3 regions of the Microbacterium sp. RD1 genome follow, and region 3 is predicted to be linked to each of the others. Evidence: predicted binding sites of a transcription regulator. Region 3 holds the regulator's gene; each other region holds the start of a gene.

Region 1 (3,251 bases), 220 kb from region 3:
GGCCCGTGCGTTGCGGACGGTGGAGCGATCGGGCTTCTCTCTGCCGCCGGAGGTACTCGACGCGTATGTCGTCGCGGCACGACAGATCGCCGAGGCGGAGACGGCCGGCATCCCGACCGAATCGCGCGATTCGGTGGTGCGCTACGTCGTGCTGGGGACGGTGATGGCTGAGCCGGTGATCCTCGCATTACGGCGCATGGCGGAGCAGGTCGTTGCGGCTGAGCACTTCGGCGGGCGCGCCGAGAGCGCGTGATCCGCGATCTCTCGCCGCTCAGGCGACCCGGAACACGGGCACACGTCGCTCCGGCCGGGTGATGTAACGCCTGCCCAGGGGTGAGATCCATTCGATCGCGCCGTCGTCGCCCTCGACGGGCTGGATCGTCCACCCGCCATGGTGTTTGAGCGTGTGGTGCCCGGTGCAGAAGGGGTTGAGGTTGGCGAGTTCTGTTCGACCGCCTTCCGACCAGGGGATGCGGTGGTCGATCTCGCACCGTGAGGCGGGGGTTCCGCACCCGGGGGCCATACATCGGTCGGCTCGCCATTGCACGAGTTTCCTCAAGGCTGCCGGGGGTTTGTACTTCTCGCGGCCGACGGAGAGGACGATCCCGGTCTCGGGGTGGGTGAGGATCCGCGTCCACCCGTCGGCGTTCGCGCAGAGTTCGCGCGCTCGTGAGATCGGGATCGGTCCGACTCCTTCGACCACGGCGGGTTCGCTGCCCGCGGCGTGGTCGTCGTCGAGGAGGGAGAGGGCGGGGACGGTCACCGCGACGCGCGCGCGGATGCCGCGAGCTGCGTCGGGGTGGGCGTCGACGGTGCCGTCGATGATGAGGTCGGCGAGGATGTCGGCGCGCAGCTGGTCAAGGGTGCGGGTCTCCCCGTCGGCCGCGGCGAGCACTTTCGCCATCGCGGTGGCGCGCTCGTAGGCGGCATGGGCCTCCACGGCCGGAATGTACGTCATCAGCCACGCCATCCCATCGAACCCCGCCTCCACCGCTACCCGGCGGGTGGCGATCGCGTCCTGATGCCGCTGCTCCAGCGCCGCTGCCCGGACGCTGTCGACCAGGGTGCGCAACCGCCTGCGGAACGCGCCCACCGGGAGGGTCTCAGCCAGCTCCACCGCCCGGGGGATCACCCCATCACGCAGGTGGGGTTCGACGGTGTCGACGAGCTCGACGAACACGTCCGCGTGCCGCTCCGTCGTGCCCGCGCGAGCGAGCAGGGCCAACATCCCGGGATACCGGCCTACGAGGGCCTCGGCCGTGACCAGCAGCCGGTCCGCGGCGTACTCGGTGATCTGCAACGCCGCTGCCAGCTCCAACCGCAGCGAACGCTCGACGATCTCCACCTGCGCGCCCCGGAACACCGTCGAGTCGCGCAGCGCGTCCTGATGCATCGCATCCACCCGCACGAACCGCTCGGCCGCGAGTACCGACATCATCGTCGACACATCCGTCACCAGATCCAACGGATCCAGGAAGCCCGCGTCCCAAGGCGCCTCATCCCACCACGTGGCATCCTCGTCCCGCGTCTCTGCGGCCGACGCGATGCCCGCTGTGCTCATACCTCAAGTATAGAACAAATGTTCGAGAAACACCAGAAGCCCGGTGACACATCCGCAGGGAGCCGCGCCCGTTCGGGGGAACATTACGCACCGCCCCGGCGTTTGATAGCATCAGGTGTCACTCGTGTGGCTCGTTCTGCACGCCCGGCCTGCGCCGAGGGTGACATCGCACAAAAACAATCCGCTTCGCTTCGGCTCGCGCCGGCTTGCGTGACGGAAGCTGTCAGTCCCTCCGATACGTTCAGGGACCGGCCCCAGGCAGATCCGCACGGATCACGTCGAAAGGTCGGGAATCCGCGCGTCAGGGGAGCGGCCGCTCCGGAGCCGAGTCGGCATCCCGATCCGGGGGAGTCGAAGCCCGACACCAACCCAACTAGGACAACCCACTACATGACTACCGCAACGACCGCCCCGGCCACCAAGCAGGTCGCGATCAACGACATCGGATCTGCCGAAGACTTCCTGGCCGCGGTCGAACTGACCTTGAAGTTCTTCAACGACGGCGACCTCATCGAAGGAACCGTCGTGAAGATCGACCGCGACGAGGTCCTCCTCGACGTCGGCTACAAGACCGAGGGTGTCATCCCCTCGCGCGAACTTTCCATCAAGCACGACGTCGACCCCAACGAGGTCGTCAACGTCGGCGACCACGTCGAGGCGCTGGTTCTCCAGAAGGAGGACAAGGAAGGCCGCCTCATCCTGTCCAAGAAGCGTGCGCAGTACGAGCGCGCGTGGGGCGACGTCGAGAAGATCAAGGAGAACGACGGTGTCGTCACCGGCTCCGTGATCGAGGTCGTCAAGGGTGGTCTCATCGTCGACATCGGCCTGCGTGGCTTCCTGCCGGCGTCGCTCATCGAGCTGCGTCGCGTCCGCGACCTGACGCCGTACCTCGGCCAGGAGATCGAGGCGAAGATCCTCGAGCTCGACAAGAACCGCAACAACGTGGTTCTCTCGCGCCGCGCGCTGCTGGAGCAGACGCAGTCCGAGTCGCGCTCGAACTTCCTCAACAACCTCCACAAGGGCCAGGTCCGCAAGGGCACGGTCTCGTCGATCGTCAACTTCGGTGCGTTCGTCGACCTGGGTGGCGTGGACGGCCTCGTGCACGTCTCCGAGCTGTCGTGGAAGCACATCGAGCACGCCTCCGAGGTCGTCGAGGTCGGCCAGGAGGTCACCGTCGAGATCCTCGAGGTCGACCTCGACCGCGAGCGCGTCTCCCTGTCGCTGAAGGCGACGCAGGAAGACCCGTGGCAGGTGTTCGCCCGCACGCACGCGATCGGCCAGATCGCACCGGGCAAGGTCACCAAGCTCGTTCCGTTCGGTGCGTTCGTCCGCGTCGCGGATGGCATCGAGGGCCTCGTGCACATCTCCGAGCTGTCGGGCCGTCACGTCGAGCTCGCCGAGCAGGTCGTGTCGGTCGGTGAAGAGGTCTTCGTCAAGATCATCGACATCGACCTCGAGCGTCGCCGCATCTCGCTGTCGCTCAAGCAGGCCAACGAGTCGGTCGACCCCTTCGGCACCGAGTTCGACCCGGCCCTCTACGGCATGGTCACCGAGTACGACGAGCGCGGGGAGTACAAGTACCCCGAGGGCTTCGACCCGGAGACCAACGCCTGGCTCGAGGGCTTCGACGAGCAGCGCGAGAAGTGGGAGCAGGAGTACGCCGCTGCTCAGGCTCGCTGGGAGGCCCACA
Region 2 (3,251 bases), on a different contig from region 3:
CCCCGGATGCGGCAACGGCAAGAGCCTTCCCCTGCAGCCGTCGTGGAGTGATCTGGACACGCCCTTCCTGCAGCGGCTGGAGGATGCCGGCTATCAGCGCGAGGACGTGGACCTCATCCTTCTGACGCACCTGCATCTGGATCACATCGGGTGGTGCACGACCAAGGACGCCGACGGCCGGTGGGTGCCCACCTTCCCCAACGCGCGGCTGGTGATCGTCCTAGAGGAGTACGAGCATCACCTCGAGCAGCGTGATGCCCCGGACGATCACACGCACGACATCGTCTTCGAGGGGTCCGACCCGAGCCTGTCGCGCCAGCTGAAGCTCGTATGGGCCGAGACCATCCAGCCCATGATCGACGCGGGAAGGGTCGACTTCGTCTCCCGCAACGCCGAGGTGCTCCCCGGCGTGTCCTATCAGTCCACCGCCGGACACACTCTCGGGCACCACAGCATCCGCATCGAGTCGGAGGGGGAGTCGGCCTTCATCACGGGGGACTTCATCCACCACCCGATGCAGATCGCCCACCCCGACTGGAGCTCCCGCAACGACTGGAACGTCGAGGAGTCGGCGCGCAGCCGGCGCGCGTTCTTCGAAGCTGCCGCCGGGACCGACTTGCTGGTCCTCGGGACGCATTTCGCGGGCAGAAGCGCCGGCTATATCGTGCCGGACGGCGACGGATACCGTCTGGTGGCGGACAAGCCCGCCTGATCGACGCACAGAGGGAGGGGAGCGCCGCGGCGGCGCTCCCCTCCCTCGTGTGTCCTCAGCTCGCGTGGGGGATGGTGAAGGGCGCGAGCGCCCCGGCGTCGACGGGGATCGTCGAACCCGTCACGTAGCGCGACTCGTCTGAGGCGAGCCACAGCACGGCCTGGGCGATGTCGACCGGCTCGGCCCACGGCACGTCGAGGATGTGCATGGCCGACATCGTGCGGCGCACCTCGTCGTCCGTGGCCGACGGGTTGCCCGTCCAGTTGCCGCGGATGGCGGCGTTGTCGATCATGGGCGTCCGCACGTTCGACGAGGCGATGGCATTGACGCGGATGTCGAAGGGGCCGAGCTCCACCGCGAACGCCTTCATGAGCCCGCTCACCCCGTGCTTGGCGGCCGTGTAATGGGCCAGATTCGGAATTGCCACGAGGCCCGCGATGGAGGACGTGAGGATGATCGACCCGCCGCGGCCCGCCTCGATCATGTGCGGAGCGGTCGCCCGGACGGTGCGCCAGCTGCTCGTCAGGCACCGGTCAATGGTGTCGACGAAGGCCTCCTCGGACATCTCATAGGAGACGGCGGGGCCCGTCGCGGCGGCGTTGGCCACCACGATGTCTATGGAGCCGAACTGCTCGACCCCGAGTGCCGCTACCCGCTGCAGGGCGGCGAGGTCCCGGGTGTCGGCCTTCTCGAAGAGGATGCGACGCCCGGTGGCCTCCACTGCCGCGATCGTCTCGTCGCGATCTTCGAGCGTCGACATCCGATACGGGACGCCCTCGGCGTCTTCGAGGATGTCCAGCGCGACGATGTCGGCCCCCTCCTCGGCGAGGCGCACGGCGTGCGCTCGTCCCTGCCCGCGTCCGGCTCCGGTGATGAAGGCGACCCTGCCCTCGACTCGACCCATGGTTGTTCCTCCTCGGTGACATGGCGTGAGACGATGCAACCATCATTGACGTTGAATAGTCAACATAGATGTAGATCCTACGAATGCGGTTCATGGAATCCGGCCCGCTCGAGTGTCGGAGGTATGTTCTAGCCTTCGGATATGAACACCGGAGACTTCGATCGGGCGGGAGAACCGCCGGAGGAGGCTCTGTGGGATGAGGCCGCGTTCGCGGGCGGGCTGCTGGATCCGCTGGATCTGGTCACAGACGTCTCGACGATGATGTCCGTGCTGGCGGCAGAGCGGTACGAGCGCGTCGCGGCGTTGTACCGAGACGCGTTGCGCGAGACCACGGTGTTCCGCGGATCGCAGCCGGAAATCATCGAGCGGTCGCTGCGGTGGGAGCTGGCGCTGGCGTTGCAGATCACCGAGTTCGCCGCCGACCGGATGCTGCGCACGGCGGAGGGCCTCGTGGAACGGTATCCGGGGATGCTGGATCTGCTGCGCCACGCCCGCACCACCGAGCGCCACGCGGAGGTGTTCGTCGAGCTCGTCGACATCGTCGAGCCCCGCCTGCGCGACCGGGTCATCCCGACCGCACTGGAGCTCGCCGGGGCCCATCCGTTGGGCACTTTCCGGCGACGGTTGCGTGCCCTGGTGGACACCGTCCGAGCCGCGACCCTCGAGGAGCGGTACCAGGATGCTGTCGCCATGCGCCGGGTCGCGATCGAGGCGGGCGCGGACGGGATGGCGTGGCTGATGGTGCACCTGCCCGCCGTAGAAGCACACGCTGCCTATGAGCGGGCCACCGCGATGGCGAAGCTCCTCGCCGCGCGCGACGGGGAGAGCCGCACCCTCGACCAGCTCCGCGCCGACATCCTCGCCGACCTGATCATCGACGGCAGCGTGCCCGCCCATCCCGACGGGGTCCGCGGGATCCGCGCCACCGTCGCCGTCCTGGTCCCCGCCCTGGCGCTCCTGGACGACGCCCACGCCACAAGCAGCGAGCCGGCCACCGTGGAGGGCGTCGGACCCATCCCGCTCAGCCGAGCGCGGGAGCTGTGCGGGGGCGAGAAGGGGTGGACCCGCATCCTCACCCACCCCGAGACCGGCATCATCCTCTCCGTCGGCCGCAGGCATTACGAAACACCCGCACCGTTGCGAAGACTGGTGCAGTGGCGGGCCGGGCGATGTCTCGGCCCGGGATGCGGGGTCCCCGCCTCCCGGTGCGAGATCGATCACCGGATCGCGTGGGAACACGGAGGACGTACGGAGCTGACGAACCTGAACCCGCTCTGCACCGGGCACCACACTCTCAAGCACCACGGTGGATGGACTATCCACCCTCTCGACGGCCACGCCGGTGCGCTCGAATGGACTTCACCCCTCGGGCGCCGCTATGTCGTCCATCCGGAACGCACCGTCCCGGCGTTCACGCCCGGCTGATTCGACGAAGCCCGCTCAGGGACGCACGGGGCGCAGGATGTGCGGTGTCTTCTCTCCGACGGTGTGAAGGGGCGTGGATGGTCTCAGCGCATCGTGGAGCCGCCGTCGACGACGAGCACCTGCCCGGTCATCGCCTGCGCGCCCTCCGAAGCCAGGAACGCGACGGCGGATGCGGTGTCTTCGGGAACGAGCGCGCGCTTCATCGCCTGC
Region 3 (3,251 bases):
CCCGTCCGTGGCGGAGGTGGGGGAGCTCCTGGACCGTGCCGTCGCCGAGCTTCCGCTGCGGCAGGTGTGGGTCAACCCCGACTGCGGCCTGAAGACGCGCGGGTATGACGAGACTGTCGCATCGCTGAAGAACATCATCGAGGCCACACGCGCCACGCGCGAGCGCGTCGCCGTTTCGGCCTGACGACGCGCGCGGGGCCTCGCATCGGCCCGATGCCGCAGATTCCCCACCCGGGAGCGCGGCGTCGGGCCGATCCGCGCGCGTAGCGGGAAGTCAAGGGCGGCACCCGGCTCGATTGCGGAAGATACGGTGCAGGGATGGAGGCGTTCGACCACCCCCGCAGACGCTCAGATGCCGATCGTGTCCCCGCCCGCGGTGCGGGCGGATGATCGCCGTCCTCCTCGCGCTGGGAAGCGCGGTGCTGTTCGGCGCGGGCGACTTCGCCGGTGGGCTCGCTGCGCGCCGCACGCCGGCGACGACCGTGATCCTGTGGTCGCAGGCGCTCGGCGTGCTCCTGCTCGCGGTCGGTCTGCTCGTGATCCCCGGGGTCTTCCGTGCCGACTCGCTGCTGTGGGGCGCCGCGGCGGGGCTCGCGGGCGGCGTGGCGCTGCTGCTGTTCTATCGCAGCCTCGCCGAGGGCAGCATGAGCGTCGCGGCGCCGCTGACCGCGCTCGGGAGCGCCGGCGTCCCCGTCCTCATCGGCGTCGTGCTGGGGGAGCGGACCACGTTCCTGGCCGTCGTCGGCATCGTGATCGCCCTCGTCGCGGCCGTGCTGGTCAGCGCGGAGGGCGGACGGCTCCCCGCATGGCGCGAGCTCCTCGGAAGCCGGACGACCGGCGGCGCGCTGGCGGCCGGTGCTCTCTTCGGGCTCTTCTTCGTGCTGCTGGCACAATCGAGCTCCGACAGCGGACTGTGGCCGCTGGCCGGCGCCCGCGCTGCATCGATCGGGCTCATGCTGGTCGTCGCCATCCTCGCCCGCCGCGCGCTCGTTCCCGCACGCGCGGCGATCGGCACGGTGATCGTCGCGGGCGCGGCGGACATGGGGGCGAACATCCTGTTCCTGCTGGCGACCAGGCAGGGGCTCCTCATCATCACCGCCGTCCTCGTCGCGCTCTATCCGGCGGTGACCGTCCTGCTCGCCCAGGTGGGATTGCGCGAGCGCGCCAGCGGGCTGCAGATCGTCGGGTTCGTCGCAGCCGCCGCAGCGGTCACGTGTATCGCGCTGGGCTAGCGCGATACGTCAGACGGCACGGAGGACGGCCACCACGCGACCGAGGACCACGGCCTCGTCGCCGAGGATCGGCTCGAAGGCCGAGTTGCGCGGCAGCAGCCAGGTGTGTCCGTCGCGACGGCGGAACGTCTTCACCGTCGCCTCTCCGTCGAGCATCGCCGCCACGATCTCGCCGTTCTCGGCGTCGGCCTGCGAGCGCACCACCACCCAGTCGCCGTCGCAGATCGCGGCGTCGATCATGGAGTCGCCGGAGACCTTGAGCATGAAGAGCTCGCCCCTGCCGACGAGCTGACGGGGGAGGGGGAAGATTTCCTCGACCTGCTGGTCGGCGGTGATCGGCACACCCGCGGCGATCCGCCCCACCAGGGGGACCAGGGCCGCGTCGCCGAGCGCGGGGGCGGTGTCGGCCGGATTCTCCGCGGCCGTGCCGGGGAGGTCGATGAGCACCTCCATCGCGCGCGTCTTGCCGGGATCGCGCCGGAGATAGCCGCTCAGTTCGAGCTGGTTCAGCTGGTGCGTGACGCTCGACAGCGACTTCAGCCCCACCGCGTCGCCGATCTCGCGCATGCTCGGCGGGTATCCGTGACGCGCGATGGAGCGCTGGATGACCTCGAGGATGGCGAGCTGCTTGTCGCTGAGGCTCTTGCGCCGACGCGTCTGCGGCTTCGAGATGGCGCTCAGGTCGGCCGTCGCGTCGGTCATGTCGTGCTCCCCTCCCGTGCCGGCGATGGCACCGGTCTTCGAATGTCGGAGGTCCGTGATGGTCTTCCGATGTCGAAACCGTATCCGGATCGAAGCCGGGAATCGCGGAGCGCGACGCGTGTCGCGTTCGATCTGTTTCCGATTCGGATGCTGTTGACACGTCGATTGTATCGAAGATAGATTCGGAAGACAGGTTCGCATCCGGCTCTCCCGGCCGAGAGCCGGATGCGAACCTACGGCGCAGCAACGCCGGAACAAGGAGGAGCCATGACCACTCTCGCAAGCACCGCCCCCACCATCCGTCTGCGCCTGACCGCGCGCGGCCGGCGCGTCCTTGCGGGCCTGGCCGCTCTGCCGGCTGTCGTCGCGATCGTCATGGCCGTCCTCGGCGGAGGAGCCGCCCTGGCATCGGGGGACGCCGGGGCGCCCGCCGGCACGTTCGCCGAACTCACTGTCATGTCGGGAGAATCGCTGTGGTCGATCGCGCAGGACGTCGCGCCCGATGCCGACCCGCGTGAGGTCGTCGACGCGATCACGCGTCTCAACGCGCTCGAGTCCGCGACGGTGTCGGCCGGTCAGCGCCTCGCGATCCCGGCGGAGTACGCGCCCGCTCGGTGACCGCGCGCGCCGTAGCATGGGAGGAATGACGACCCGGCTCGACGATCTCCCGTTACGCGACGACCTCCGCGGAATGGTGCCCTACGGCGCACCGCAGGCGCCGCTGCCTGTCGCCTTGAACGTCAACGAGAACACGCACCCCGTGCCGCAGGAGGTCGCCGACGACATCCTCGACTCCCTCGCCCGTGCGCTGCGCGATGTGAACCGCTACCCGGACCGCGAGTTCACCGCGCTGCGCGAGTCGTTCGCCGAGTACCTGGGGCACGGACTGACGGCGGACCAGATCTGGGCGGGGAACGGGTCGAACGAGGTGCTGCAGCACATCCTGCAGGCCTTCGCGGGTCCCGGGCGCACCGCCTTCAGCTTCGGCCCGACCTACTCGATGTACCCGCTCCTCACCCGGGGAGTGGGCGCACGGTGGATCGCGGGTGAGCGCGGACACGACTACGTCCTTTCGCCGGAGTCCGCCGTCGAACAGGTGACGCAGGCCCGCCCGGACGTCGTGTTCCTCTGCTCACCGAACAACCCGACGGGGACACCGCTCAGCCTCGACGTCATCTCGGCGGTCTATGACGCCGTGGACGCGATCGTGATCGTCGACGAGGCGTATCACGAGTTCGCTCCGCGCGAAGAGCGCTCGGCGTTGACGCTGCTTCCCGGACGTGAGCGCCTCGTGGTGTCGCGCACGATGAGCAAGGC

What was found. Region 3 encodes LexA, which represses DNA repair genes until DNA is damaged. Its sites were predicted from a motif close to TCGAACANNTGTTCGA; they were not measured.
Region 1: a site for LexA is predicted at 1,572-1,587, ahead of ACTU3I_RS09315 (DUF222 domain-containing protein). Genes of this name have one in related genera too.
Region 2: a site for LexA is predicted at 1,732-1,747, ahead of ACTU3I_RS05410 (DUF222 domain-containing protein). Genes of this name have one in related genera too.

Annotation. Positions count from the first base shown of each region.
Region 1 is NZ_JBQPOL010000002.1:97,830-101,080, reverse strand. Features, by position in the region: gene ACTU3I_RS09320 (MerR family transcriptional regulator) at 1-253, shown strand, start outside; gene ACTU3I_RS09315 (DUF222 domain-containing protein) at 272-1,561, opposite strand; gene rpsA (30S ribosomal protein S1) at 1,952-3,251, shown strand, end outside.
Region 2 is NZ_JBQPOL010000001.1:1,121,104-1,124,354, forward strand. Features, by position in the region: gene ACTU3I_RS05400 (MBL fold metallo-hydrolase) at 1-712, shown strand, start outside; gene ACTU3I_RS05405 (mycofactocin-coupled SDR family oxidoreductase) at 768-1,616, opposite strand; gene ACTU3I_RS05410 (DUF222 domain-containing protein) at 1,758-3,041, shown strand; gene ACTU3I_RS05415 (SDR family NAD(P)-dependent oxidoreductase) at 3,125-3,251, opposite strand, start outside.
Region 3 is NZ_JBQPOL010000002.1:316,434-319,684, reverse strand. Features, by position in the region: gene metE (5-methyltetrahydropteroyltriglutamate--homocysteine S-methyltransferase) at 1-184, shown strand, start outside; gene ACTU3I_RS10450 (EamA family transporter) at 387-1,232, shown strand; gene lexA (transcriptional repressor LexA) at 1,242-1,934, opposite strand; gene ACTU3I_RS10440 (LysM peptidoglycan-binding domain-containing protein) at 2,202-2,552, shown strand; gene ACTU3I_RS10435 (histidinol-phosphate transaminase) at 2,578-3,251, shown strand, end outside.